One region of the Sulfitobacter sp. CB2047 genome, then DNA from elsewhere that is predicted to be linked to it. Evidence: riboswitches for the same ligand, from Rfam matches in the RefSeq annotation. Region 1 holds a riboswitch; the other holds the start of a gene.
The links. A riboswitch is a leader RNA that binds a small molecule or an ion and turns the genes downstream of it on or off. The one in region 1 is predicted to bind thiamine pyrophosphate.
Positions count from the first base shown of each region.

Region 1 (15,135 bases):
CCGCCATCACCGGCCCCGCCGTCGCGGCCCATTCGATCAGCGCACCGGTCTTGCCGGCCTGAAGCGTTGTGATCTGGTCAAGGGTCAGCGGTTGGCGCGCGGTTTCGGCGGCGATGTCCATCGCCTGCCCGCCCACCATGCCGCGCACACCGGCAGCCCGCGCCAGCCCCGTGACCAGCGCAACCCGTTCAGCGTCGCCGCAGCCCGTTGCCGCGACCAGTTCAAACGCCAATGTCTGCAGCGCATCGCCCGCCAGAACCGCTGTCGCCTCGTCCCATTTCACATGTACCGTGGGTTGACCCCGACGCAGGGCGTCATCATCCATGCAAGGCATGTCATCATGCACCAGCGAATAGGCGTGCAGCGCCTCGATCGCGCCGGCGGCGGGGGCGGCCTGCGCGTCCATCACCCCGTGCAACCGCGCGCTTTCGATCACTAGAAAAGCCCGCAGGCCCTTGCCGCCTGTCACGGCATAGCGCATCGCCTCGGCCACGGTGCCGTCCAACCCGCCAAGCCCGTGCAGGATCTGGCCAATCGCCAGATCCGCAGCATGGGGCATGGCCGCATGAAACGGTTTGCGCGTCAGCTCTGTCTCAAGCGAGATGTCAAACCCCGCCAACGGGAGCCACTCCGACAGGGTTGCCGTCGCCATCCAGCGTGATCTGCGCGACTTTCTCTTCGGCTTCCTTCAGCTTGGTCTCGCAGCGTTTCTTGAGCTTGGCCCCGCGTTCGTAAAGCGAAATGCTTTCATCCAGCGCCACATCGCCCCGTTCCAGCTGGCCCAGAACCTTTTCCAGTTCGGCCATCGCTGCCTCAAAGCTCATCTCTTCTACCGGAGTATCCGTCATTGCCGTGAATCCCATCAATCAAACTTGGCCTGACCATAGCCCGCCCGCGCCATGGCTTCCAGTGACCGTGCCGATTTCTTGGGCGCAAATTCTCTTACGCCACGATACCACATTTACCGCCAAGGCAGCGCGTGGTCAGTCGGGGGCCAGCATATAGCCCTCGCCGCGCACGGTTTGCAGATAGCGGGGCTGTTTGGGATTGTCTTCGATCTTGCGGCGCAATCGGGTGATCTGCACATCGACAGCACGTTCCTGCGCCTGCCCGCGGTCACGGCCCAGTTCCTCCACCAGTTTTGACCGGCTCAGCGCGGTACCCGGTTGGGCCGCAAAAATGCGCATCAGCTGGATTTCGGTGGCGGTCAGCCGCACCAGATCGTCGCCCTGCCACAGCTCTCCGCGTTCGATATCATAGCGGATCGGCCCCATCGACAGCACCTTGGGGGCGGTATCAGCCACGCGGGTGTCGGGCATACGCCGCAGGATCGCGTTGATCCGCAACAGCAGCTCTTTGGGTTCAAACGGTTTGGCAAGGTAATCATCCGCCCCCGCTTCCAGCCCTTCGATCCGGTTGCCTGTCTCGCCCTTGGCGGTCAGCAGCAGGATCGGCGTTTGCATGTCTTCGCGCAGGCTGCGGGTCAGGCTTAGACCATCCTCGCCCGGCATCATCACATCCAGCACGATCAGATCAAAATCCAGCCCCGCCAGAATACGCCGCGCATGGGCCGCGTCGCGGGCCGAGGTCACAAGGAACCCGTGCCGCATCAGGAACTTCTGCAGCAGCGTGCGAATACGTTCGTCGTCATCGACGATCAGCAGGTGTGCGTCGGCCTCGTTCACGCGCCGTTTTCCTTCAGACGGGTGTAACAATGGTGCATTTCGGGGTCCATCATCGCCTCTAGCACGGTGCGAAAACCGGCGACCGCCTCGGGGCCCGCGTCGCGGAACGCACTGCGCATCCGCATCCGTTGTGCATCAGACAATGTCTGTTCGAGCGCGCGCCCGGCGTCAGTCAGATACAAGTGCCGCTCCCGCTTGTCTGCTTTTCCCACTTGGCTTTTGACAAGACCATCGGCGATCAGCGTGCGCAATACACGATTAAGGGATTGTTTTGTAACACCCAAAATCCCCAGAAGGTTGTTTACCGTCGTGCCCGGTGCCCGGTTGATAAAGTGGATCGCACGGTGGTGCGCACGACCATAGGCCATATCCACCAGGATCTTGTCAGGGTCGGCTGTAAAACCGCGGTAGGCAAAGAACATCGCCTCGATCCCCTGCCGCAGCTGTTCATCCGTCAGGAACAGCAGGTTCTCGCCCGTGTGTGATGATGGGCCGCGTCCGTCTGCCATTATACTCTCCCCTTGCTGCGCCAAGAGCTTACGTCAGCGTTATTGACTTTCCAAGAGTCAAAGGCTATCGAATCCCATGTTTTGCGTAATTATATGTCTGCACGCAGCGGGTTTCACGCAATTTTCATAAATCCCGAGGTGCTTTGAGGAAGGATACATCATGGACGGCGCATACGACGATCGCGACGGCAAAATCTGGTTGGACGGTAAAATGGTCGATTGGCGCGACGCCAATGTCCACATCCTGACCCACGCCATGCACTATGCGTCATCGGTGTTCGAGGGCGAACGCTGCTACAATGGCAAGATTTTCAAAGGCCGCGAGCATTCGGAACGGCTGCGCAAATCGGCGCAATACCTCGATTTCGAAATCCCCTATTCCGTGGACGAAATCGAAGCCGCGAAATACGAAATGCTCAAGGCGAACGGCTGGACCGATGCCTATGTCCGTGCGGTCGCGTGGCGTGGAGCCGGCCCCGACATGGGCGTCTCGGCGGCGCGCAACCCTGTACGTCTGGCCATCGCGGGCTGGGAATGGGGCAACTATTACGGCGACGCCAAGATGAAGGGCGCCAAGCTCGACATCTCGAAGTGGAAGCGCCCGTCGCCCGAAACGATCCCCGTACACGCCAAAGCGGCGGGCCTGTATATGATCTGCACCACCTCCAAACACGCGGCAGAGGCCAAGGGCTGTTCCGACGCGCTGTTCATGGACTACCGTGGCTATGTGGCCGAAGCGACCGGCGCGAACATCTTTTTCGTCAAGGACGGCGAAGTGCACACGCCACTGGCCGATTGCTTCCTCAACGGGCTGACCCGTCAGACCGTCATCGGGATGCTCAAGGAAAAGGGCCTGACCGTGCACGAACGCCACATCATGCCGGAAGAGCTGGAAGGCTTCGAGCAATGCTGGCTGACCGGCACCGCGGCCGAGGTCACACCCGTCGGACAGATCGGCGACTACACCTTCGAGGTTGGCGCGCTCACCCGCGAGATTTCGGAAGACTACGAAAAGCTCGTCCGGTCCTGAACTGCGCCATCAAAACAAACGGCGCGAGGGGATCTCCCCCCGCGCCGTTTTCATGTCCGCACCTGCGGTGCAGCACGTCGTGTCAGTAAAGCGCGACCGGATTGATCATCGCCTGTACCGTGCCCTTGATCAGCGGCTGCCCGAGCACAAACATGAACTCTTGCACGCCTTCCGCGACCAGCGGTCCTGTGTTCATCGTCTCCAGAATATAGATGCCGTTGTCCTTGAGCAGCGTGACGTGGCCATAGAACACCTTGTCCCCCTCTTTCGGTGGAATCGCTTCTAGGCCCCATGTGTCTGCACCCACGGCCATCGGGTTCATCGACGCCATAAACACCGCGCCTTCGTTATTCAGCCCCGGTTCGGTGGACCCCCAGGCCGTCGGGTCGCTTTCCATCATGCCGTCGGTCCAGCCCGTGTGAAACAGCACGATATCACCTTCGTTTACCGTGATCTGCTGCGCCTCCATCGCGGCGGTAATCTCTGCCTCGCCAAAATGCTCACCGGCGGCCAACACATCCTTGCCCATGTGCTTGGCCATATCGATGATCACAGCGCGCCCGACCAAGGGCGGCACGGCATGCGTCCCCAATTTGGTCAGGCCGCTGATCGCCGAGATTTCCTTTTCGTCCAAACAGTTATAATACATCCCGTCTTCGCCCAGATGCCCAAGCCCGTCCAACTGCGACCCGATACCGATCCAGGTTTGCAGCAGATCGTCGTTATAATTGCCCTCATAGCCAAAGGACGACAGCTTTTGGCCGCCGTGCTGGTTCGGCTGGACCACCTGAAGGCTGAGCGAACGGGGCGGGAAGGCAGGTGTATCCGGCCCGATCACGATCCCGAGCGGCATCGATTTGCCCTGCTTGATCAGCTTGGCGGCCTGCAACGTGCGCTCGGTCGAGATCAGGTTCGCCGATCCCAGCTGGTCTTCAGGGCCCCAATGCGAATGGTCACAGTCTTGCGCCCATGCGGCAGATGCCCCGACACCGATGGACACGGCAGTTGCGATAATCTTGGTAAATTTCATCTTTCTTCCCTCCCAGAAAACAGGGTGCAGCACCGACGGGATACCCGCTGCTCCACACCCTAGAGGGTTAGGTTAACATGAAATTCAATCAGGGCACGTAGTTTCAACCGATCAGCTGGGTGTCCCCTGTGGCGTGCTGCTGGCCTTGGATTTGGATCGATCCAGTCCCAACTGCCGTTCCCGCCAGATGATCGCGGCACCGCCGGCGATGACCAGACCCGCACCGATCAGGATCGCAGGCGTCGGGATTTCGCTGAAAAGCACCCAGCCGATCAACACCGCGAACAGCATAGAGGCATAGTCGAACGGGGCGAGCATCGACACCGGGCCAAAGCGGTAAGAGGCCGTGATCATGATCTGTGATACCCCGCCGATCATGCCCGACAGGATCAGAAGCGCCGAGACTTGCCACCCGGGGTTCACCCACCAAAGCGGCTCCCAGTTGATCACCATGCCGGCGGGCAGCGTGAGGAACGAAAGGCAGGTTGCGGTGAGCGAGAAATAGAACACGATGGCCGCCGTGCTGTCGGTTTGCACCAATCGGCGCACGTGGATCTGCACAAGCGCGCGCATGATCGACGCGGCAACCACCATCATCGCCCCCAGCATGGCAAGCTGCGACACGCTATCCCCGCCTACGGTAAAGCGGGGGTACAGAACGATCAGCACGCCAATCAGCCCCACGGCCACCGCAGACAGTCGGAACACACGCACCTGTTCGCCCAGGAATATCGCGGCGAAGATTACCGTGAAAAGCGGCGTGGCATAGCCGATCGCGGTGACCTCTGGCAGAGGCAGCAGGCTAAGCCCGGCAAAGGTCAGCGCCATCGCCGTGGTCCCGAAAACGCCGCGCCAGACGTGGCCCATCAGATTGCTTGGCTTCAGCCCGTCGCGCAGGTCGCCGCTTTGCCATAGCCACAGGATGATCATCGGGAAGGCAAAGAACGACCGGTAGAACACGGCCTGGGCGGCGGGCACGGTGGCCGTCGCAATCTTGATGAGGGCCGCCATGACCGAGAACAGAAAGACCGCCCCCAGTTTAAGGGCGATGGCCCGGCCGGGGCGGTGCTCTGTCGTGGTGCTTTGCATGGCGCATGCTTGCGCCTGCAGGTTTCAAGTTGCAAGACCCCGCGTCAACTTGCGCGTCGTATTCCCGCCAACATGCAAAAGATCCGAGCGTTCCGCGCGACTTAGCCGATGATGCCGCGGTTTTCGCCGACCTGACCGCGGTGCAACAGCATATGGTCAAGCAGGACGCAGGCCATCATCGCTTCGCCCACCGGCACGGCGCGGATGCCAACGCAAGGGTCATGGCGGCCTTTGGTAATGATCTCTGTGTCTTCGCCGGTCTTGGTGATTGTCTTGCGTGTGGTCAGGATGCTTGACGTCGGCTTGACCGCAAAACGCAGCACGATGTCCTGACCAGTGCTGATGCCGCCCAGAATACCGCCCGCGTGGTTCGACGAATAGACAGGGCCGTCGGGGCCCATGCTGATCTCGTCCGCGTTCAGCTCTCCGGTCAGCATGGCGGCGGACATGCCTTCGCCGATCTCCACGCCTTTGACGGCGTTGATGCTCATCATCGCGGCGGCGAGATCGGTGTCGAGCTTGCCATAGACTGGCGCGCCAAGGCCCGCGGGCACGCCGCGCGCTGTCACCTCGATGATCGCACCGACGGAGGATCCGGATTTGCGCAGACCGTCCAGATACGCCGCCCACTCTTCTGCCGCTTTGGCGTCGGGCACCCAGAACGGGTTCTGTTCGATCTGGTCCCAGTCAAACGCGTCGCGGTCGATCTTGTGGGGGCCCATCTGCACCATGTAGCCGGTGATCTGCACATTCGGCGCAATCGCCTTGATCGCTTCGCGCGCAAGGCCACCCGCCGCCACACGCGACGCCGTTTCACGTGCCGAGGACCGCCCGCCCCCGCGATAATCGCGGATGCCGTATTTCTGGAAATAGGTGATGTCGGCGTGACCGGGGCGGAACTTGTCCTTGATGTCACCGTAATCTTTCGACCGCTGGTCGGTGTTCTCGATCATCAGCTGGATCGGCGTGCCGGTGGTGACACCTTCGAACACGCCCGACAGGATCCGCACCTCATCCGCCTCGCGGCGTTGCGTGGTGTATTTGTTCTGGCCGGGTTTGCGCTTGTCCATCCAGTGCTGGATCATCTCTTCGGTGATCGTCACACCGGGAGGGCAGCCGTCCACCGTGGCCCCCAAAGCAGGCCCGTGGCTTTCGCCCCAGGTGGTCACGCGGAAAAGATGGCCAAAGCTGTTGATCGACATGGGCGGTGCTCCTTTGGCGGTGATCCTTAACGGGGGCTGCACCATGCCTCAAGGGGTTTCACCTTGCGCGCGGGCGACAGGCGTTCTACCGATAAGACACCTCGGGGGGCCTGACAGGCTGAGATGTGCGCGCACGGACCCGTTGAACCTGAACCGGTTAACACCGGCGGAGGGAAGGTCTGGATACACCTCCAACGCTTTCTGACGCCGCATTTTGGAGGATGCCATGAAGTATCTTACACTTGCTGCCACCACGCTTTTCGCCACGCAAGCATGGGCCGAGACGCCCGAACTGGTGGTCTATACCTACGACAGCTTTGTCGCCGAATGGGGCCCCGGCCCCGTGATCGAAGCGGCCTTCGAGGCGGAATGCGCCTGCGATCTGAAATTCGTCGGTATGGGCGATGGCGCGGCGCTGTTGGCGCGGCTCAAGCTGGAAGGCGCGCGGTCTGACGCCGATCTGGTGCTGGGGCTCGATACCAGCCTGATCGCGGGGGCCAAGGAAACAGGGCTGTTCGCGCCCGCCACAGTGAACGCGGAATATGACCTGCCGGTCACATGGGAGGATGACAGCTTTGCCCCCTATGACTGGGGCTATTTCGCCTTTGTCCATAACGCTGATCTGACCCCGCCCGCGAATTTCCGCGCTCTGGCCGACAGTGACCTCAAGATCGTGATCCAGGACCCGCGGTCCTCTACCCCCGGTCTGGGCCTGCTGATGTGGGTCAAGGACGCTTATGGCGACGAGGCCCCTGCGATCTGGGAAGGTCTGGCGGATAATGTCGTGACCGTGACCAAGGGCTGGTCCGAAGCCTACGGCCTGTTTCTTGAGGGCGAGGCCGACATGGTGCTGAGCTATACCACATCCCCCGCCTACCACCTGATCGCCGAAGAGGACGCGACCAAAGCCGCCGCCGCTTTTGACGAAGGCCACTACATGCAGATCGAAGTGGTCGGCAAACTGGCAGGCAGCGACCAGCCCGAGCTGGCCGATCAGTTCATGCAGTTCATGGTATCGGACGCGGCGCAATCGGTGCTGCCCACGACCAACTGGATGTACCCCGCCGTCACGCCCCAAGGCGGGCTGCCCGAAGGCTTTGAACAGTTGATCGAACCGGGCAAGGCGCTGCTGATCCCAAGCGATGACGTGCCCGCCCTGCGCGAGGAAGCATTGGCCGAATGGCTCTCCGCGCTGTCGCAATAAGCACGAAAACCGGCATCAGCGCCGCCGTTCTGGTGGCGGCGCTGATCCTTGCTGCGGTGGGGGCGGTGCTGTGGCGGGCCGAGTTCGGCAGCGGGCTTGGCCCGGCCGATTGGTCCGCGATCCGGTTTACCGTGCTACAGGCCGCGCTTTCCGCCCTGCTGTCTACCATGCTGGCGATCCCTGTCGCCCGCGCCTTGGCGCGACGGCGCTTTGTCGGGCGCGGGCTGCTGGTCACGCTGCTGGGGGCACCGTTCATCCTGCCGGTGATTGTCGCCGTGCTGGGGGTGCTTGCGGTCTTTGGCCGCGCAGGCTGGCTCAATACGGCGCTGTCGGCGGTCGGATTGCCCGGCATCACGATCTACGGGCTGCACGGCGTGGTGCTGGCGCATGTCTTCTTTAACCTCCCGCTGGCCACGCGGCTGTTGTTGCAGGCGTGGCAGACCGTGCCCGCGGAACGGTTCAGGCTGGCCGCACAGCTTGGCCTGACCCCGCGCGCGGTATTTCGCAGCATCGAGCTTCCCCTCCTGCGGCAAATCCTGCCCGGCACCGCGGCGTTGATCTTTGTGATCTGCCTGACCAGCTTTGCCGTGGCGCTGACCCTTGGCGGCGGCCCCCGCGCCACGACGATCGAGCTTGCGATCTATCAGGCGTTCCGTTTCGACTTTGACCTGAACCGTGCAGCTCTGCTGTCGCTGGTGCAGCTTGGGCTTGCGGGCAGCACCGCCGCGCTGGCGCTGTGGATTATCCCCGCGATCAGTCTGGGCGGCGGGCAGGACCGCCCCCTGCACCGCTGGGACGCACGTGGTGGGCTGCAACGCGGGCTCGACGCGCTGTTCATCACGTTGGCGGCGGGGTTTCTGCTGCTGCCCCTGACCTCGGTCGTGCTGCGCGGGGCGATCGGCCTGCCGCAAATGCCCGCCAGCGTGTGGCAGGCAGCGGGCACCTCACTCATCGTGGCGCTGATCAGCGTGGTGGTCTTGCTGGCCTTGGCCCTGCCCCTTGCCGGATGGATCGCGACCCGCGCCCGCGGCGGGGTAGAGGCCGTGGGCCTCTTGGGGCTTGCGGCCTCTCCGCTGATGATCGGCACCGGTTGGTTCATTCTGATCAACCCTGTCGCCAACCCCTTTGCGCTGGCCCTTCCCGTCACGGCGCTGGTCAATGCGCTGATGGCCCTGCCCTTTGCCCTGCGTATTCTGGTGCCCCGCCTGCGCGACACGGTGCAGATCTATGGCCGGCAGGCGCAGATGCTGGGGCTGAGTGGATGGCCGCTTTGGCGCTGGCTGATCCTGCCACGCTTGCGCCCGCAGATCGGCTTTGCCGCGGGGCTGACCGGAGCCCTATCGATGGGGGATCTGGGGGTCATTGCCTTGTTCGCCGACCCCGACAGTGCCACCCTGCCACTGCAGATGTACCGGTTGATGGGGGCCTACCGGATGGAGGCCGCGGCCGGTGCGGCCCTGATCCTGCTGGCGCTGTCGCTTGGGATTTTCTGGATATTCGACAAGGGAGGGCGCTGGCATGCTGACGCTTGAGACCGCGCAGATCACCCAAGGCAGCTTTACCCTGCACGCCGACCTGACCCTTGCGCCCGCGCAGACCTATGCGGTGATCGGCCCCTCGGGTGCGGGAAAATCCACCCTGCTGGGGGCGCTTTGCGGGTTCATTCCGCTCAAGTCCGGCAGGCTGCTGTGGCAGGGCAAAGACATCACCCAAGCCGCCCCCGGTGCGCGGCCGATGACGATGCTTTTTCAGGATAACAACCTCTTTCCCCATCTCAGCGTGATGCAGAATGTGGGGCTGGGGCTGCGCCCCGACCTGCGGCTCGGCACTGCGGAACAAACCCGTGTACACGAGGCGCTTGATCGCGTCGGGCTGCAGGGGATGGCTGCCCGCAAGCCTACCGAGCTTTCCGGCGGGCAGCAAAGCCGCGTGGCCCTCGCACGGGTGCTGGTGCAAGCCCGCCCGCTTGTCCTGCTCGACGAACCCTTTGCCGCACTTGGCCCCGCCCTGCGCAACGACATGCTGGATCTGGTGGCCGCGCTCGCCGCAGAGACCAAAGCCGCGTTGATCATGGTCACCCACGCCCCCGAAGACGTGCGCCGCATCGCGGATCAGGTGATCTTTGTCGAAGGTGGCACCGCACATCCGCCGCAGCCTGCCGCAGCGCTGATGGACAACCCGCCCGACGCGCTGCGCGCCTATCTGGGGTAATCAGAAAATGACCGCGTAAAAGGTCAGCGATGTCAGCAGGATCGTCAGATACCCCAGCAGCACATAAAGCCCGTCGCGGGTGAACAGACCAAAGGCGAACAGCGCCACCGTCCCGCCCCCGAAGGACGACGCGAAGGGCACGAATTCAAGCAAGGGCCAACCCACAGGCAGGATCACGCAGGTCACCAACGTCAGCAGACGCATCGGGCCTGTCGTCAGAAACTGGAGCCTTTTGCCCGAGTGGCGATCAAAAAACGCAGCGGGCTTGCGCAGCCACCGCACGCAGAACAGCAACCGGGATGACTTGACCTCCCGGCGCAGCAGGAACTGCGGCAACCACAGACGTTTGCGCCCATAGACCGCCTGCGCCGACAGCACGATGATCACCATCGCCATGAAACTGGACACGCCAAAGACACCGGACAGCGGCGACACCAACAGCAGCGCGGCCAGCAGAATGAACGGGAGCAGGGACCGCTCTCCGAATTCGTTCAGCACATCGTTGATCGTGACCGTCTCGCGGCTGGCCGCTTGTTCCATCCCGTCCAGCAGATGGGTGAGGCTACGCTCCTCGATATTGTGCATATACCCCCCAAAGGTCAGCTGTCTAGTGCAAGCAATGCCGCCAGCCCGGCCCGATAGGTGGGGAACTGCGGTGCCCAGCCTAACGCCTGCTTGATACGGTCGTTCCGAACCTTCTTGCTTTCCGCGTAAAAGCTGCGGGCCATGGGGGTCATATCGGCCTGATCAAAGGGGATCGCGGGGGGCACGGGCAGGCCAAGCAGCTCTGCCGCGTGGGCGATCACGTCTTGCGGTGGCGCGGGGTCATCGTCGCACAGATTATAGACCGCGCCCGGGTCGGGCCGCTGCAAGGACAGCTCAAGCGCTTGGGCAATATCCTCGACATGGATCCGAGAGAAGACCTGCCCCTGCTTGATGATCCGCCGCGCCGTTCCGGCCCGTACCTTGGCAAAGGGGCCGCGTCCGGGGCCATAGATCCCTGCGAGGCGAAAGATATGCAGCGGCAGATCGGGGATCGCCTGCCACCGTGCCTCTGCCGTGACACGGGCGCGTCCGCGTTTGGTCGATGGTGTCAGCGGCGTGTCCTCGTCCACCCAATCGCCGCCGTGGTCGCCGTAAACCCCCGTTGTCGACAGGTAGCCGACCCACCGCAGATCGGGCGCGGCGCGGGTGACTGCATCCTCGACCGCATTCAAGACCGGATCGCCTGCGCTGTCCGGTCCGGCCGAGACGAGCACATTGGGAGACTGCGCGATCAACGCCCCCAGATCGGCCCCCGGCCAGACGACGGGTTCAACGCCTGTGTCCGCAATGGCATCTGCCTTGTCGGGACTGCGCGTGGTGCCGACGATGCGCCAGCCCTGCGGCACCAGCCGTGCGGCAAGGGCGCGCGCGCTAAAGCCATGCCCGATCGACAGCAGCGTTTTCTCCATGAGGCGTCCTTTCTATGTGGTGGCGGTCCGGGGCAAGGCGATCCGCTGCCCTTCGGGGACCAATGCATTCATCCGCGCGATATGTTCCGGCAGGCATTTGGTCAGGAAGTCATAGGTCTGGACCACATGCGCCCGCGCCGCCGGCCCCAGATGCGCATAGGCCGCCGGATTGCCCAGCACATCCGCCACCTGATCGCCCAGCGCATCGGGATCGAAGAAATCGCACAGCAGACCGGTTTCGCCGTGGGTAATCGCCTCGCGCACGGGGGCCACGTCAGAGCCGACAATCGTCGCGCCCATCGCCATCGCCTCGAGCAGGGACCACGACAGCACAAATGGCATCGTCAGATAAAGGTGGCAGCGGCTGATCTGTATCACCCTCTGGTAGTCCTCGTAGGACAGCTTGCCCAGAAAATGCACCCGCGACCAATCGACGTGCTTGCCCACCTCTGCCTCCATCTCGGCACGCAGTCCCCCGGGGTGTTTGCTTTTGCCGCCATAAGAGGTGTCGTTGCCCCCCACCACCAACACCCGCGCGTTGGGGCGTTGTTTCAGAATACGTGGCAATGCGCGCATGAACACATGAAAGCCCCGCGTGCGTTCAAGGTTGCGCGACACAAAGGTCAGCACCTCGTCATCCTTGGTCAGGGCGCGATCCATCCGCCCCAGCTTGAGCGTCACCGCCGGATCGGGGCGCAGCAGGTCTGTGCGTATCCCGTCGTGGCAGACATAGAGCTTGCGGTGAAAGCTTTGCGGAAAACGGTCACGCTGCCAGTAGGTCGGGCTGAGCCCGACATCGACGGTTTCGATATTGGCCAGCGGCACGGCATTGCGCGCGTGCAACAGAAAGGGGGTATTCTCGGTCACGGGGTCTTCGGGATCGAACCCCACAGGGCCGCCGGTATCGCTGTAGTAATACTCGAAGAAGCCGATGATCGGGACATCGGGCCAGATCTGCTTGAAAAACGTCAGCTCCCCCCAGCCCACATGCCCCACCACGATATCGGGTTTGAACCCTTCGCGGGTCTCGATCTGTTTGGCCGCGCGGGCGGCCCCCAAGCCGTTGCCGGTAGATTCCTCCCAGTTCTTCGACAGCCCATAGGCAGTCTCTGCCGGTCTGTGATGCGCCTTGTAGACCCGTGTCTCGACGCCCTCAAAACGGGGCGGGTTTTTGCGTTGGGTCAGGAAATAGATCTGGTGTGTGCGTTGATCGGCCAGCCATTGCACCAGCTCGCGGTATTGGCCGGGCATATTCTGGTGCACAAACATGATCTTCATGGGGTCGCCTTATGTCCTGTCGGTTGCAGACAGTTAGCCCAGTCGGCACGGACAGTGCAAACGCCACGGCGCTGGACGGCTCTGGCTTGAACCTCGGGCGATCTTCGTGTCAACGTCAGGTATGAAAGAACACACATTCCCCTCGTGGCCCGATGTGGCCGATCAACTGGTCGCTGTTGCGGCAGGACGCAGTGCTGCGGATACGATTATCACCGGCGGTATCTGGGTCAACGTGCACACGCGCGAAACCCTGCCGGACCATGATATCGCGATCAAGGCGGGGCGCATTGCCTTTGTCGGGCCGGACGCCAGCCATTGCAAAGGCGACACGACCAAGGTGATCGGGGCAAAGGGCCGCTATATGATCCCCGGCCTGTGTGACGGGCATATGCACATCGAAAGCGGCATGCTGACGCCGGCGGAATTCGCCCGCGCTGTGATCCCCCATGGCACCACGTCGATGTTCACCGACCCGCATGAGATCGCCAATGTGCTGGGGCTGGAAAGCGTGCGCATGATGCATGACGAAGCCCTGATGCAGCCGGTGAACATCTTCACCCAGATGCCGTCCTGTGCGCCATCCGCGCCCGGTCTGGAAACCACCGGCTTTGAAATCACGGCAGAGGATGTCGCCGAGGCCATGCACTGGCCCGGTATCATCGGTCTGGGCGAGATGATGAACTTCCCGGGTGTGACCGCGGGTGACCCCAAGATGCTGGCCGAGATTGCCGCAACGCAACGCGCGGGCAAGACCGTGGGCGGGCACTATGCCTCCCCCGATCTGGGGCCGGCCTTTGCAGCTTATGTCGCGGGCGGCCCTGCGGATGATCACGAGGGCACCTGCGAGGCGGATGCCATTGCGCGGATGCGTCAGGGGATGCGGTCGATGATCCGGCTGGGGTCCGCGTGGTATGACGTTGAAACACAGATCACCGCGATCACCGAAAAAGGGCTGGATTCGCGTAATATGATCCTGTGCACCGATGACTGCCATTCCGGCACCTTGGTGAATGACGGTCATATGAACCGCGTGGTGCGCCATGCCATCGACTGCGGCTGCGACCCGTTGGTCGCGCTGCAAATGGCGACGATCAACACCGCGACCCACTTTGGGCTTGAGCGCGAGATCGGGTCACTGACGCCCGGGCGGCGGGCAGATGTGATCCTGACCTCTGACCTCAGAACGCTCCCCATCGAGACGGTGATCGCGCGGGGGCAGATCGTGGCCGAGGATGGCGTGTGTCTGGTAGACTGCCCGCATTACGACTGGCCGCCCCATGCGCGGCAGACCGTCAACATGGGCAAAGCCCTTGGCGCGGATGATTTCCAGATCACCGCACCTGCGGGGGCCAATGCCGTCACCGCGAATGTGATCGGCGTGGTCGAGAATCAGGCCCCCACCCGCGCGCTGAAATTCGAACTGCCGGTGACCGAAGGCCGCGTGCAGTCCACGGGCGAAGTGTGCCAGATCGCGCTGGTCGAACGGCACCGCGGCACCGGCACTGTGGTCAACGCGCTGGTCTCGGGCTTTGGCTATCAGGGGCCGATGGCGATGGCGTCCACCGTGGCACATGACAGTCACCACATGATCGTGGTGGGCACCGATACCAAGCATATGGCGATGGCCGCGAACCGTCTGCGCGAGGTTGGCGGCGGGATCACCATCTTCAAGGACGGGGCAGAGCTGGCCATGGTCGAGCTGCCGATCGCTGGCCTGATGTCCGACAACCCCGCCTCCGAGGTCGCCGCCAAGACCCAAGCCATGATGCAGGCGATGCGCGACTGTGGCTGCACGCTGAACAACGCCTATATGCAACATTCGCTTTTGGCGCTTGTTGTCATTCCCGAATTGCGCATCTCTGACCTCGGCTTGGTCGATGTGCGCAGTTTTGAATTTATTCCTTTGTTAGAGCCTGTTTCATGACCAGAATCCTGACCCCAGACGCCCGCCCCGCCGAACAGTTCACCGATGCCGCTGCCGCCGTTGCACGGCTGATAGAGCTATACAGCCAAGCGACAGGCTTCCTGAGCGCGCATTTCCAGAAGGCGATGGACAGCGCCGCCCCGGAAACGCGGATCAGGGCCTTCTACCCCGAGATCCGGTTTACCACCTCCAGCTATGCGCAGGTGGATTCACGGCTGTCGTTCGGCCATGTATCGTCCCCCGGCACCTTCTCGGCCACGATTACGCGGCCAGAATTGTTCAAACATTACCTGACACAACAAATCCGTCTGCTGATCGAAAACCACGGCCAGCCCGTGACCATCGCGGTATCCGACACGCCGATCCCCGTGCATTTCGCGGTCAGCAATGACGACAGCGTGACGATCCCGCAGGAAGGTGCCGCGGATTTCACCCTGCGCGATGTGTTTGACGTGCCGGACCTGAGCACAACCAATGACGACATCGTCAACGGCACCTATCTGCCGCTGGACAACGTGC
Region 1 is NZ_CP072613.1:3,230,035-3,245,169, forward strand. Features, by position in the region: gene IV89_RS15910 (farnesyl diphosphate synthase) at 1-652, opposite strand, end outside; gene IV89_RS15915 (exodeoxyribonuclease VII small subunit) at 606-848, opposite strand; gene IV89_RS15920 (response regulator) at 984-1,685, opposite strand; gene IV89_RS15925 (MarR family winged helix-turn-helix transcriptional regulator) at 1,682-2,194, opposite strand; gene IV89_RS15930 (branched-chain amino acid aminotransferase) at 2,355-3,224, shown strand; gene IV89_RS15935 (cyclase family protein) at 3,307-4,254, opposite strand; gene IV89_RS15940 (DMT family transporter) at 4,366-5,343, opposite strand; gene aroC (chorismate synthase) at 5,445-6,545, opposite strand; TPP riboswitch at 6,638-6,737, shown strand; gene thiB (thiamine ABC transporter substrate binding subunit) at 6,772-7,749, shown strand; gene IV89_RS15955 (thiamine/thiamine pyrophosphate ABC transporter permease ThiP) at 7,725-9,281, shown strand; gene IV89_RS15960 (ATP-binding cassette domain-containing protein) at 9,268-9,960, shown strand; gene IV89_RS15965 (exopolysaccharide biosynthesis protein) at 9,961-10,545, opposite strand; gene IV89_RS15970 (SDR family oxidoreductase) at 10,560-11,414, opposite strand; gene IV89_RS15975 (glycosyltransferase family 4 protein) at 11,427-12,692, opposite strand; gene ade (adenine deaminase) at 12,814-14,616, shown strand; gene IV89_RS15985 (AMP nucleosidase) at 14,613-15,135, shown strand, end outside.

Region 2 (15,135 bases), 1.2 Mb from region 1:
CCGCTGGCCCCGGCGGGCGGACCGGTCATTTACGCACGCAGCTCTTTGCTCTCGCTCTCGCTCAGCCATCTCGGGCTGGTGGCCCTTGCATCTGTCGCCGCGACGCTGGTGGCGGTGACGCTGGCGATCTTTGTCACCCGTCCTGTGGGCGCGTCCTTCCTGCCGCTGTCGCGCACGATCACCAACATCGGTCAGACCTTCCCCCCCGTCGCGGTGCTGGCGCTTGCCGTGCCTGCCTTGGGGTTCGGGGCGGGGCCGACGCTGGTGGCGCTGTTTCTCTATGGGCTGCTCCCGATCTTCGAGAATGCGATCACCGCCCTATCAACCCTGCCCCCCGCCACGATGGAGGCCGCACGCGGCATGGGGCTGAACCGCTGGCAACGCCTGTGGCGGGTGGAGCTTCCCCTCGCCGTGCCCGTGATCCTGACCGGCATCCGCCTGTCCGTCGTCATCGCCCTTGGCACCGCCACCATCGGCTCCACCGTTGCCGCGCGCACCCTGGGCGAAGTCATCATCGCCGGGCTGCTGACCAACAACACCGCCTATGTGCTGCAAGGCGGGTTGATCGTGGGACTTTTTGCGGTGCTTATCTATGATGCGATGGCCCAGCTTGAACGCTACCTGAGCCGTCGCATGGGTGGGTAAACCGCGCCGAGTGGAAGCGCGCCTATCCGCCGCCCGCGCAATTGCGCCCCCTGTCCAAGACTTGTATCACAGCCCTATGATCCGACAGCTCGCCCCTTTTGTCCTCACCCTCTGGGCCGCGCCGCTGGCCGCGCACCCCCATGTGTTCATCGACACGCAGCTCTCGCTTGTGGCCGACGATCAAGGGCAACTGACCCATGTACGGGTGACCTGGGAGTATGACGCGCTCTATTCCTTGCTGGTGACCGAGGATATGGGCCTTGATGCCGACGGCGACGGGTCGCTCACGGAAACGGAGCTTGCGACGCTGAACGGCTTTGACATGCAGTGGGTCGACGGGTTCAACGGCGATCTGGTCATCCGCGCCGAGGCGAGCAATATCGCGCTGTCCGGCCCGACCGAGATTGCAACGCAGTTTGACAACGGACAGATCACCACGATGCACACCCGCGCGCTGGAAACCGCTGTCCCCGCCGGGACAGCGATCACGATCAAACCCTATGATGCGACCTATTACACCGCCTACGATATCACGACCGCAATAGACACCACGCGCGCGCCGACCTGTCGCGCCCGCGTCGCCATGCCCGATGTCACCGCCACGATGGAGGCGCTGCAACAACAGCTCGCCCAGCTTGATGCCCAGACCGATCCTTCCGACGCGGGTCTGCCGGATATCGGCGCGCAAATGGCCCCGACGGTGAATGTGACATGCGCCGCGCCCTGACCGTGATCGCCTTGGGCGTGGTCATCGCCCTTGCCGCGCTGTGGTGGACTGGCGGCTTTGACCGGCTGGCGCAATGGGCTGCGGCGCATCAACGCGCGTTTCAAAACAGCATCGCCCTCTCGCTTCGCGCCGTGCGTGCGGGCCAGCCAGAGGCGGTAACCGCCCTGCTTTCCGCCTGTTTCGCCTATGGTGTCGTGCATGCCGCAGGCCCCGGTCACGGCAAGGTGTTGATCGGCGGCTATGGCGCGGCCAAGGCTGTGCCGATGCTGCGACTGTCGGTGATCGCGCTGCTGTCGTCGCTGGGTCAGGCCGTGACGGCGGTGGCTCTGGTCTATACCGGCGTGAGCCTGTTGCATTTGGGGCGCGAGCGTATGATCTCGCTGACAGAGGCGATTATGGCCCCCGTCAGCTATGGCGCGATTGTCTGTGTCGGGCTGTGGCTGTTCTGGCGGGGCCTGCGCCATTTCCGCGCGACGCTTCCCACGCCGCAAGATCATCACCACCATCACCACCAGCACGACCATGACGGTATCTGCGCCACCTGTGGCCATGCGCATGGCCCCACCGCTGAACAGGTTCGACAGGCAACCACCCTGCGCGAGACGCTGCTGCTGATCGGATCTATCGCGGTGCGGCCCTGCACGGGGGCGTTGTTCGTGTTGATCATCACGCTTCAGATGGGGATCGCGGGCGTCGGGATTGCCGGTGCTTTTGCGATGGCCTTTGGCACGGCGACCATCACGATCGCCGTGGGGCTGGGGGCCGGCGCGTTGCGCGGCGGCGTGCTCGCCGGATGGGCCAGTACCCCCCGTGCAGCCCAGATCGCCGCCCTGATCGAGCTTGCCGCCGGGCTTGGTGTAGCCCTGTTGGCGGGGGGATTGCTGCTGCGGACGGTCTGAGTTTACCCGCTCGACAAGGGGGACGGTCAAAACTATCTATAATCCATGACCCAACCTAGATCAGAGACCCACTCCGCCCGGATCGCGCGCATATTGGCCGACCGCATCATCTCGGGGCAGTTGGCTCCGGGCGCGCGGTTGCGGCAAGACCACATCGCGCAGGAATTCGGCGCAAGCCATGTGCCCGTGCGCGAAGCCTTCCGTCTGCTAGAGACACAATCACTTGCAGAAAGCCTGCCAAGACGCGGATTTCGCGTCACTTTTTTCGATATGGCAGAGCTGCGGGAGGTCGCCGAAATGCGCGCCAGCCTCGAAGCGCTCGCCCTGCGGCACGCCGCACCCAACCTGACGCCCGATATCCTTGCCAAGGCGCAAAAGGCCAACCTGCAAGGAGACAGCGCCCAGAATGTACATGAATGGGAAGAGGCAAACCGCTGTTTTCACAGATTAATTTTAGAACCCTGCCAGATGCCGCGGCTGATGCGGTCGATTGACGACCTGCAAGCGGCAAGCGCGCGGTTCATTCTGCGGGCGTGGCGGACAAATTGGGAAGCCCGCACCGATCACGACCACCGTCTGATCCTTGACGCGCTGCGCAAAGGTCAGGTGGATCTGGCCTGCACCACGCTCTCGCGCCATGTGGGGTGGATCGGCAAGCGCAGTCGCACCCTAAAAAATCAAATCGGCTCAGGCACTTCCGAGTTTTTCAGATAATTATCTATAATCTGAATTGTCAGCAGGCGCGTCCTTCGTCCTACTGGGATAGACCTTGAAAGCTATCACTCGGAGGAAACCAGATGGCACTTGCGATTACATCCCTACCCCGTAACCCGTCCTTCGCGCAGGGCCTTGGCCTCGCGCTGGCCGGTGCCGCGCTGATCACGCTGGGGGCCAAGGTCCAGATCCCGTTCTGGCCAGTGCCCATGACGCTGCACACGCTATCGGTCTTTCTTGTCGCCCTCACCCTTGGCCCGCGTCTAGGGCTGGCGGCCATGGCGGCCTATCTTGGGGCCGGTGCAGCGGGGCTTCCGGTGTTCTCCGGCACGCCTGAACGCGGCATCGGGCTCAGCTATATGGTCGGGCCGACGGGCGGCTATCTGCTGGGTTACCTTGTGGCGGCGGGCCTGACCGGCTGGCTGGCAATGGGGCGCGGCTGGATCGGGCGCGTGCTGGCGATGCTGGCGGGTCTGACCGTGGTCTATGCCGGTGGTCTGGCGTGGCTGGCGCTGTTCGTGCCCGCGCCCAAGCTGCTGGCCGCAGGGCTGACTCCCTTCCTGCTGGGCGATGTGGTCAAGGTGCTGCTGGTGGCGACACTGCTGTCGGGCCTGACGCGGCTGAAAGGGCGTGATCAATGATCCGCACGGACTGGACCCTTGACGAAGCGGCAGCGATCCACGCGCTGCCCTTCCCCGACCTGATCCATCAGGCGCAAACGCTACACCGTGCGCATTTCGACCCCACGGCGATCGAAACCGCCAGCTTGCTGAGCATCAAGACCGGCGGCTGCCCCGAGGATTGCGGCTATTGTTCGCAATCGGCGCATTACGACACCGGCGTCAAAGCGACCAAACTAATGGGCGCGGAGGAGGTCATCGCCGCTGCCAAACGCGCCAAGGATGCGGGCGCGCAGCGGTTCTGCATGGGGGCTGCATGGCGCAGCCCCAAGGACCGCGACATGGACAAGCTGACCGACATGGTGCGCGGCGTGGCCGATCTGGGGCTCGAGACCTGCATGACGCTGGGGATGCTGTCGCCCGAGCAGGTGACCAAGCTCAAGGATGCCGGGCTCGATTTCTACAACCACAACATCGATACCTCGCCCGAGTATTACGCCGAGATCGCCTCGACCCGCACGATGGAAGACCGCCTTGAAACGGTGGAACATGTGCGCAAGGGCGGGATCAAGGTCTGCTGCGGCGGCATCCTTGGCATGGGCGAGGCAGAGGCGGACCGGATCAGCATGCTGGTCACCCTCGCCACGCTGCCCAGCCACCCAGACAGCGTGCCGGTGAACCTGTGGAACGCGGTGAAAGGCGTGCCGGTGCAGGGAAAATCCGAAAAGGTCGACCCTTTTGCGCTGGTCCGGCTGGTGGCCTTGGCGCGTATCCTGATGCCCGCTTCGGTCGTGCGTCTCTCCGCAGGCCGCACGGGGATGAGCGACGAGCTGCAATCACTGTGCTTTCTGGCGGGTGCGAATTCGATCTTTGTGGGCAACCAGTTGCTGACTACCGAAAACCCCGCCACGTGGAAGGACAACGACCTTTTGCAACGGCTCGGCATGCATGTGGCACCGGCCAAGCCCGCGTCCAGATCGGCCACGATCGCAGCGCAGTAGATCCGCCCCTTACACGTGCAAAAGCCCGGCCTGATATCCTCGGGCCGGGCTTATCCTATCGGGCGACAGCGTGGCGTCAGGCGAAGATGATCACCGACTGCATGCCGTCTGCGACCATATCCCCATCGGTATTCCAGACCCGCATGACCTGAGAGCTATAGCCGCCGTTGCCGGCGGTCAGCTGCGTCTCCATCATATACCAGCCGTCGCGGGTATTGGCGTGATCGGACAGCAGGTTGATGATCCAGTTCATCGACGAATTCGGCCCCGGCCGCGTCATCATCGGGAAAGCGGCGGGGGGCAGCACGTCGCCAATCGCGATCAGCCCCTCAAGCGTGCCCCACATCGCCGGATCACGGTGCCGCGCCCAGATCCGGACATAGCCGCGATCCGCACCGGAGAACGGCAGGCTGCCCTCGATCAGTTTGACCTCGAAGTTGACAAAGAACCGCACCGGCGGGCGTTTCAGCGCGGGCGGGAAGTAAGAGGGCGTGTCGTCCGGCCCTTGGGGGGCGGCGGGCGCGGTATGGCCTACACTCAACTGGCTTTCCTGCGCATGCCCGAAAGAAAACGTGCCCGTTGCCGCGACCTTGCCGTCGATTTCAGCGCGGGTGGCGATGGTGGTGATGTTGCGCCCTTCGCGAAGCACTTCGGCATGGATCGTGGGCGGCTGCGACACGGGTGCGGTAAAGTTAATCAGCGCAGACCGCAGCGCGGGCAGATCGGGGCGGTCGCGACGGGCCGCATTGACCAGCAAGGCACCGGTAAATCCGCCAAAGGCCGTACGCCCCTGCGCCCAGTTCTCTGGCACCTGATAGCGCGGCGCGGTGCCGTCCTGCTCTGCTGTGGCCAATACCTCGGCCAGGGTCACATCTGTCATGTCGGGTCCTTTATACGTCTGTCACCGCGCGCGGGCGCGCTGTTTCCCAATCGATGCCCGCAAAGCCAAGGGCGCGCAAGACACCCTGCCCCTGAAACGCCACGTCACCCAACACGCACCCGCGTGGCAAAAAAACCTTTGGCGGGATCGAAGAGAGGTGTTGACGCCTAATCTATATTTCACATATTCATGAAATATGGAATCACTACTCACAGATCGACTCGCCACCCTGAGCCACCCGCAGCGGCTGGCCGTGTTTCGCCTGCTGATGCGGCGCTATCCCGATGCCTTGCCTGCGGGGGAAATCGCGCAGGTGTTGGCGCTGAAATCCAGCACGGCGTCGGTATATCTGTCGGCGCTGACGCAAGTCGGGCTGATCTCGCAGCGGCGCGACGGGACGCGGCTCTTGTATACCATCAACCTTGATGCGGCGGGCGAGGTCGTATCGGGGTTGTTCGTGGATTGTTGTCGGGGGCGCGCTGATCTCTGCCCGCCCCCGTTCTCTGACCTCATTAACAGGACGCAGATGATGACCCAGACAAAATTCAACATGCTTTTCGTATGTACCGGCAACTCCGCCCGTTCCATCTTTGCAGAGACGATCCTGCGTGACATGGCGGGCGACCGGTTCACCGCCTATTCTGCGGGCACCCTGCCCCGGTCCGAGCTTAACCCCCTTGCGGTCGAGATGCTGCAAGCCAAGGGCCACAGCATCGACGCGCTGCGGTCCAAACATATCTCTGAATTCCAGACCGCCGATGCGCCGCAGATGGATTTCGTCTTTACCGTCTGTGACCATGCCGCAAACGAGGAATGTCCCACCTGGCCCGGCCAGCCCGTGTCGGGGCATTGGGGCATGCCCGATCCCGTCAAAGCCGAAGGGACAGAAGCGGAACGCCGGCTGGCCTTCCAACAGACATATGGCGCGCTGCACAACCGGCTTCTGGCCTTTACCGCCCTGCCTTTCGAAGCGCTGGACCGCGCTGCCTTGCAAAAACGGGTCGATGCCATCGGGGCCGACCCAGTGACCACAGGATAAACCACCATGACAACCTATGCGTTGAACGGCCTTGGCCGCATCGGAAAACTCGCCCTGCGGCCCTTGTTGGAACAAGGGGCCAAGATCGCCTTTATCAACGACGCCGTTGGCGACCCCGAGATGCACGCCCATCTGCTGGAGTTTGATTCCGTCCATGGGCGCTGGCCTGCGACCTTCAGCGCAGAGGATAACGCGATCACCATCGATGGCACGCGTATCCCCGTGACCAGCACCAAATCGATCACAGACCTCCCGCTGGACGGTGTGGATGTGGTGATCGACTGCACCGGTGCGTTCAAGACCGAAGCCAAGCTTGCCCCCTATTTCGAGGCGGGCGTGAAAAAGGTTGTTGTCTCTGCCCCCGTCAAGGACGGGCCGACGGCGAATATCGTCTATGGCGTGAACGACGACACCTATGATCCAGCCACGCACAGCATCGTCACCGCGGCGAGCTGCACCACCAACTGCCTCGCCCCCGTCGTCAAAGTGCTGCTGGAAGGGATCGGGATCAAACACGGGTCGATCACCACGATCCATGACGTGACCAACACGCAAACCATCGTGGACCGCCCCGCCAAGGACATGCGCCGCGCCCGATCGGCGCTGACCAACCTGATCCCCACCACCACAGGGTCGGCCACGGCGATCACGCTGATCTATCCGGAGCTGACCGGCAAGCTGAACGGCCACGCCGTGCGGGTGCCCCTGCTGAATGCGTCGATCACCGATTGCGTGTTCGAGGTGGAGCGTGAGACGAGTGTGGAAGAGGTCAACGCCCTGTTCAAAACCGCCGCCGAGGGGCCGCTAAAGGGCATTCTGGGCTTTGAGGAACGCCCGCTTGTGTCGTCGGATTACACCAATGACACCCGCAGCGGGATCGTGGATGCGCCGTCGACGATGGTGGTGAATGGTACGCAGGTCAAAATCTATGCATGGTATGACAATGAAATGGGCTATGCGCACCGTCTGGTGGACGTGGCGCTGATGGTGGGCGGCAAGCTGTGACACGCCCTGCCGGTTTTACCGCCTATATCACTGTCACCGCCGCCTATTGGGCCTTTATGCTGACCGATGGCGCGCTGCGGATGCTGGTGCTGCTGCATTTTCACACGCTCGGGTTCTCTCCGGTACAACTGGCCTATCTGTTTGTGCTCTACGAGATCGCGGGCGTGGTCACCAACCTGTCGGCGGGCTGGATCGCAGCGCGCTTCGGGTTGACCTCGACGCTTTATGCGGGGCTGTCGTTGCAAGTGGTCGCGCTGCTGGCACTGACACAGCTTGATCCGGCATGGAGCGTCGCCGCCTCGGTCGTCTTTGTCATGCTGGTGCAGGGGCTGTCGGGCGTGGCCAAGGATCTTGCCAAGATGAGCTCTAAATCCGCGGTCAAGCTGCTGGCCCCCACCACAGGGGGCGGCTTGTTCCGCTGGGTCGCACTGCTCACCGGATCGAAGAACGCGGTCAAGGGCGCTGGCTTTCTGCTGGGTGCGGGGATGCTGGCGCTGCTGGGGTTTGTGCCGTCGACGCTGGTGATGGCGGCGATCCTGTTTGTGATCCTGATCGGCGTCATCATCGGTATGCCCGCGGGCCTGCCCGTGGGGCGCAAGGACGCCAAGTTCACCGAAGTCCTGTCCAAGAACCGCAATATCAACTGGCTCAGCGCCGCGCGGCTGTTCCTCTTCGGGGCGCGTGATGTGTGGTTTGTCGTGGGCATTCCGGTCTATTTCTATGCCGTGCTCTCCGATGGCAGCGTCGAAAGCAAGCGGGAGGCTTTCTTTATGATCGGCAGCTTTATGGCGGTGTGGACGATCCTTTATGGGGCCGTGCAAGGCTGGGCCCCCAAGATACTGCGGGCCACAGGCCGGGCGGAAGGCGACACGCTCGCGCAGGCCCGCCACTGGAACCTTGCGCTGGTCGTCGTGCCCGCCCTGCTGGCCGCGCTGGTCTGGATCACGCCTGCGCCATCCCCCGCGCTGACGGTCACGATTGTTCTCGGTTTGCTGGTATTCGGGGCAATTTTCGCGGTGAATTCGGCGCTTCATTCCTATCTGATCCTCAGCTTCACGGATGCAAAGCGGGTCACGATGGATGTGGGGTTCTACTATATGTCCAACGCGGCCGGTCGGTTGGTAGGCACGCTTTTGTCAGGCTTCACCTATCAACTGGGGGGGCTGGCGCTGTGTCTTGGCACCGCGGCGCTGATGCTGGCGCTGAGCGCCTTGGGGACGGCACAGCTGCGCCCCTCGCAAACGTCATGAACTGCGGCGCGCGGGGCTGTCCCCGCGCGCCCAATCTTAAGGGACCGCAACCACGCCGTTGCGGTTGTCCCGCCAGATCACCGCGACAAGCACCGCCGAGGCGACCCCCGCGATCAGCGTCGTCGTCAGCCCCGGAAAGCTGAAGGCAAAGCCCGCGATCCCCAGTGGCAGACGCAACCAGGGCCGCACCATACCGACGCCCAGCAGATAGCCCTCAAGCCCGCCGGACAGCAGCGTGATGCCGATGATGATCGACGGCAGCACATAGATCAGCGGCGTCAGATCGCCCTGCAGCACCAGCGCAGGCTGGAACAGGAAGAAGAGCGGCACAAAGTAGATCACCACCCCCAGCCGCATCGCGGTGAAGGAGGTCAGCATCGGCTTGGCCCCCGCAATCGTCGCCGCCAGAAACGCCGCAGCCCCCACCGGAGGCGTGATCACCGACAGCATCGCGTAGTAGACGATGAAAAAGTGCACCGCGACCGTGTTCAACCCGCCGATTTCGATGATCGCGGGTGCCAGCGTCACCGCAAGGAAGATGTAGGCCACAATCGCAAGCCCCGCCATGCCCATGATAAAGCAGGCCAAAACCCCAAGCGCGATCACGAGATAGACGTTATCCCCGCCCAAAGCGACCAGCCCCGAGGTCATCGACCCTGTCACACCGGTGATGGTCAAGGCGCTGACCACAAAGGCGATCGGCAGGATGATCGCTGCGGTCTGTGTGACCAGCGTGCCCACTTGGCGCAGCGTTTCAAAGATGCGCGCAGGTGTCATCATGGTCTCGCGTTGCAGGAAGCTCAGCGCGATCATCAGCGCACTGGCGTACCACGGGGCGTAATACTCCCACCGCATATACAGCAGGCCCCAGACCAGAAAGATCATGACCAGCAAGAAAGGCCAGCCGCGCTTCATCACCTCGCGGGCCGAGGGCAGGTTATCGGGTTTCATCCCCACCAGCCCCTTGCGCGCGGCATAGGCGTCGACTTGCAGGATCAGGCCAAAGTAGAACAACGCCGACGGCAGGATCGCGGCCACCATCACGGTCGCGTAATCCACACCGATGGTGATCGCCATGACAAAGGCAATCGCCCCCATCACCGGCGGCATCACCACCCCGCCGGTCGAGGCACAGGCCTCGATCGCGCCAGCGTAATGGGGCGGGTAGCCGACCTTTTTCATGGTCGGAATGGTAATCGACCCGGTGCCCGCGATGTTCGAAAAAATCGACCCCGACAGCGACCCGAAAAAGGCGCTGGCCACGATCGATACTTTCGCTGGACCGCCGCGGTACTTGCCAAAGCCCGCATTGGCCAGATCGATAAAGAACTGCCCCGCCCCCGTAGCGATCAGCACACCCGCAAAGACCAGAAAGCCCAGCACGATCTCGGCCACGATCTTGGTGGTGATGCCCATCAACCCTTCGGTGCGGAAGACATGCGCCTCGATCATGCGTTCAAACGTATAGGGGATGCCCATCAGCAAACCCGGGAAGTAATCGGCCACCAGCGGGTAAAGCCCCAGCACCAGCACCACGAGCAAGAAGGGGATGCCGCCCGACCGGCGCGCGACTTCAAGCATCAGCAGCCAAAGCACGACGCCCGCGTAAAAATTGGTCCAGCCCGCCTGCACGATCTCCCATGCATACATGGAGAACCACATGCAGATGCCAAAGCCCACGGCGGCCGCCACGATGTCATAGATCGGTAGATGAGTGTGCGATTTCACCGCTGGCAGCGCGATGAACGCCGCCGCAAGGAAGGTGCCGATGAAGACCCAGTAGTACTGCCCCTCGATCAGGCGCCGCCCGCCGATGGGAACGCCGAATACATAGGCGAGCCCCATCCCGAGGCCAAAGGTACACAGCAGCACAAAAGCGATGCTGGTGAACGAGAATAATCCCCCCAGTCGCGTCGTCTCGGACGAGGGTTCGACAGCCGTTTCAGCCGCCGGAGGGTGTTGTGTTGCTGACATGGATGATCCTGAAAATAAGGGCGCTGTGGCAGTGTCTTAGGAGGACGGAGCACGCTGTGCTCCGCCCTGTCTTATGCCGTCGATGACGGTCCGGCGCGGCGTTACAGACGCGAGCGGAACGGCTCCAGCCCGTCGGTGTGCTTGGCCAGAATGTCGAGATACTCCTGGTTCTCGAAATTCATCTCTACGCCCTGCTCCATCGCCTCTTTCATGCCGGCGTTGCGTGCCGCGATCCACGCGTCCATCTTCTCGATGGCCTCGTTGTTCCAGGCATCGTCTTCTTCGGTCCACGCCCCGATTTCACGCAGGTATTTCACCGTGCCTTCGTGAACCGGAATCGGGTTGGCATCCAGGAAGTTGCGGAAATGCTCCAGCGACATGCGGGTCGCCAGCGCGTGCGATCCTTTGTAGTTGTCGTGGGATTCATTCATCCACTTCGCCATGTTATAGACGAAATCCTCTTCCGCGGTGACCGGCACGGCATAGACGAAGTTCGACGTCATGGACTCGACACCCTTGGCGGTGCTCACCCCCATAGAGATGGTCGAGGGGATCGTCATGGGGCGGTAGCTGAGGTAGCCGTCCCAGCCTTCTTTGTTGGCGGGATCCATCGGCAGCCAGCGGATGCTGCCCGGTGCGCCTTCCATTTCGGACAGGACGGAAGAGATCGGCGAGCAATAGGCCACATCGGACTTCCCCTCGACAACCGAACGACAGTTTTCACCATAGCTGGAGGCCGGGACGAATTCGATCTTTTCCTGTGCTTCTTCGGGCGTCATGCCGATAAAGGCAGGCAGGGCCTGGGTGATCGCAGAGACAATCGCGGGCGAGAACACGCCCGAGGTAACGCGCACGCCGCCTTTCCCAATATCTTCAAGGCTTTGCAGCTCGGAATCGCCAGCCACAACAAAGCCCCAAGGCGTGTCGTTATGGTGCCACAAGATCCGCTGCGGCATGGGTTTCGCCGAGGCGTAGCCGCCGACCCCTTCCGCTTGCAGCGCCATTTCCGACGCGGAAACCGACGCGATCGCGATATCTTCGCGGTCGGTCAGACGTTTGTAGCGCATGGGCTCGCTGTCTTCGGGAACGATCCGCACGGTGGTGCCGGTTTCCTTTTGCAACGCAGGCCCCCAACCGTTGGTCGAGGCAAAGCTGCCTGTCGACGTGCCCGGCGTGGCAATCACGAGCATGCGCGGCCACTCATACTCCTGCGCCATCGCGACGCCCGAAAGCGCCATGGATACCGCAAAGGACCCGACGGCGGCCTTGGCAAAACGTGTCATATTCTTCATGTGGTCTCTCTCCCTGTTGTACATCTTTGGATTGTTCGGGATCGCAGGATCACAGGCACCGCAAAAGCTGCGGATGCCCATGCGCAGGACGCAGATGTGATCTTTGCAGATGTCACGCAAAACCTCCCAATGCTTGTCGCGACGCGTCCGGTACGACCCGCAAAACGGGCCAGAAAACGCATCCTCCCGAGTGTCGGCCCCCTCCTCCCGAGGGTATCCGACTCAATCTGTCAATCAGCCTAGGGGCAAGATATTTCGATGCCAATACCGCAGAACAGAACTTGATACCGCAGCCGCGTGGGGTCTTTGCGCGATCACCCCTAGTTTGCTGATGCCAAAGGGTTAACGCCGCAGAATATGGGAAATGTGACGTTACGTTGCTTTGGGTTACGAGGCGTTGTTTCGGCTGACAAGCGTCAGGAGGGCTGTCCAAACCGCGCCCGATTTGCCCAAAATATCGCCACCTTTGGTTGAATATTTTGCGGCTTGCACCGTTTGCCGAACTTGGCTACGCCTAAGGTAACGACGCTGCACGCCCCCACAGGGGCCGCAGTTCCAACATCTATCCGTCGGGGTGCCCTAGGGGGCTGAGAGGTGCGTGCACCGACCCGTCGAACCTGATCCGGGCAATACCGGCGTAGGGAACGGGTATCTTTGTGCAACGGCCCTGGGTCCACGCCACAAAGCTCATTCTTGCGTCTGCTTGCCCACCACCGAAAGGCGAGCATGTGACCAAGACGACCCCCATTTCCCTGACCATCGCCGGATCCGACAGCGGCGGTGGTGCCGGCATTCAGGCCGATATCAAGGCGATGTCGGCCAATAATGTCTATGCCGCCAGCGTGATCACCGCCGTGACCGCGCAGAACACGCGCAGCGTCAGCGCCGTGCACGAGATCCCCGCGCCCATCGTCGCGGCCCAGATCGATGCGGTGCTGTCCGATCTTTCGGTGCAATCGATCAAACTGGGCATGTTGTTTTCTCCGCAGATTATTCAGGCGGTGGCCGCTGCGCTCTGCGCGTTTCGGGGGGCCGTCGTGGTCGATCCGGTGATGATCGCAAAATCCGGCGATGCGCTGTTGCAAGAAGACGCCGTCGCAGCGTTGGTCGCGGATATCCTGCCGCGCGCCGATCTGCTGACCCCCAACCTGCCCGAAGCCGCCCGCCTGTTGAACCAGCCCGAGGCTGACAGCGCCGACCAAATGGTCACGCAAGCCCGTGCCCTGCTCAAGATGGGGCCGAAGGCAGTGCTGATGAAGGGCGGCCATAGCGCGGGCAATATCTGTAGCGACGCGCTGGTCACCGCAGAGCGTGTCACATGGCTCAGCGCGCCGCGCATCGACACGCGCAATACCCACGGGACGGGATGCACCTACGCCGCGGCCATCGCCGCCGGGCTGGCCCACGGCAAACCCCTTGGCGCGGCGGTACAGGCCGCCCATGACTATCTGCACCGCGCCATCATCGCGGCGGATCAACTCGATATCGGCACGGGCCACGGGCCGGTGCATCACTTCCACGCGGTCTGGTCATGACGCAGGTCACCATCATCGGCGCGGGCGTCGCGGGGCTGTGTACCGCGCGTGTCTTGCTGGATCGCGGGATGCGCGTGCATCTGATCGACCGCGCCCGCCAGCCCGGCCCGCAAGGGTGTTCTTGGTGGGCTGGCGGTATGCTCGCTCCGTTTTGCGAAGGCGAAAGCGCCGAGGAACCCGTGATCCGGCTGGGGCAAAGGGCGGCGGATTGGTGGGGGCAGCACACCACATCGCTGCGCCGACGCGGGTCGCTTGTAATCTCTCCGGCGCGGGACAGCAGCGATCTGACCCGCTTTGCCCGCCGCACGACAAGCCACCAAACCCTGACCGGCGCAGAGATCGCGGCGCTTGAACCCGACTTGGGCGACCGCTTTGCCAAAGGGCTATATTTCCAGACCGAGGCCCACCTGTCGCCCCGCATTGCGCTGGCAGAGCTGTGGCGCGGGCTGGTGGCCGATGGGGCCAGTTTCGAACAGGGCGAGGCCGATCCCGAAGCGCTGGCGCAAGACGGCACCGTCATTGATTGCCGCGGCTATCACGCACGCGCCGATCTGCCTGATTTGCGCGGCGTGAAGGGGGAAATGGCGCTGCTGTCCTGCCCCGATATCGCGATCACCCGCCCCATCCGCGTGCTGCACCCACGTGTGCCGATCTACCTCGTGCCGCGCGGTGACGGGATTTACATGCTCGGGGCCACAATGGTCGAAGGCCGCGCCAGTGCCCATGCCAGCGTGCGGTCCGTGCTTGAACTGCTGAGCGCGGCCTACGCACTGTCCCCCGCCTTTGGCGAGGCCGAGATCCTAGAGATCGGCGTCGACAGCCGCCCCGCCTTCCCCGACAACCTGCCGCGCATCGAACGGCAGGGCAATCTGATCCGCGCCAACGGTCTGTATCGCCACGGTTTCCTGCTCGCCCCTGCGCTGGCGACCATGGTGGCGGACCTGATCCTTGAAGCCAAAACACCGGAGATTTTCCATGAAACTACAGCTTAACGGTGCCCCGCTCGACAGCGACGCGCCCACGCTTGCCGCCCTGCTAGAGGCCGAAGGATTTGGCGGCGCGAAAGTCGCTACCGCCGTCAATGGCAGCTTTATCCCCGCCAGCCTGCGGGCCAGCCACCCCCTGTCCTCCGGCGACAGCATCGAAGTGCTCGCCCCCATGCAGGGAGGCTAAGATGCGCCCCTTTTACGGAGAAACCCTTGCCAATGGTCTGATGCTTGGCACCGCGCAATACCCCTCGCCCAAGGTACTATCAGACGCCTTTGCGCGCAGCGGGGCAGCGGTGGCGACCGTATCGCTGCGGCGGGAAAGCGGACGGGATCGCGCCGGTCAGGACTTTTGGGAACTGATCCGCGCGCTTGACGTCCATGTGCTGCCCAACACCGCCGGATGTCACAGCGTCAAAGAGGCCGTCACCACCGCCCATATGGCCCGCGAGGTGTTCGGCACACGCTGGATCAAGCTCGAGGTCATCGGCGAGGAGGACACGTTGCAGCCCGATGTCTTCGGTCTGGTCGAGGCCGCCCGCATCCTGAGCGAGGATGGGTTTCAGGT
Region 2 is NZ_CP072613.1:2,034,910-2,050,044, forward strand. Features, by position in the region: gene IV89_RS10070 (ABC transporter permease) at 1-645, shown strand, start outside; gene IV89_RS10075 (DUF1007 family protein) at 722-1,372, shown strand; gene IV89_RS10080 (membrane protein) at 1,357-2,271, shown strand; gene IV89_RS10085 (GntR family transcriptional regulator) at 2,317-2,985, shown strand; gene IV89_RS10090 (biotin transporter BioY) at 3,069-3,626, shown strand; gene bioB (biotin synthase BioB) at 3,623-4,606, shown strand; gene IV89_RS10100 (thioesterase family protein) at 4,683-5,486, opposite strand; gene IV89_RS10105 (helix-turn-helix domain-containing protein) at 5,683-6,525, shown strand; gene IV89_RS10110 (ArsJ-associated glyceraldehyde-3-phosphate dehydrogenase) at 6,532-7,530, shown strand; gene arsJ (organoarsenical effux MFS transporter ArsJ) at 7,527-8,780, shown strand; gene IV89_RS10120 (TRAP transporter fused permease subunit) at 8,817-10,754, opposite strand; gene IV89_RS10125 (TAXI family TRAP transporter solute-binding subunit) at 10,856-12,046, opposite strand; TPP riboswitch at 12,607-12,707, shown strand; gene thiD (bifunctional hydroxymethylpyrimidine kinase/phosphomethylpyrimidine kinase) at 12,775-13,581, shown strand; gene IV89_RS10135 (FAD-dependent oxidoreductase) at 13,578-14,573, shown strand; gene thiS (sulfur carrier protein ThiS) at 14,557-14,754, shown strand; gene IV89_RS10145 (thiazole synthase) at 14,756-15,135, shown strand, end outside.
Region 2: another riboswitch for thiamine pyrophosphate. It lies ahead of thiD (bifunctional hydroxymethylpyrimidine kinase/phosphomethylpyrimidine kinase); the one in region 1 lies ahead of thiB (thiamine ABC transporter substrate binding subunit).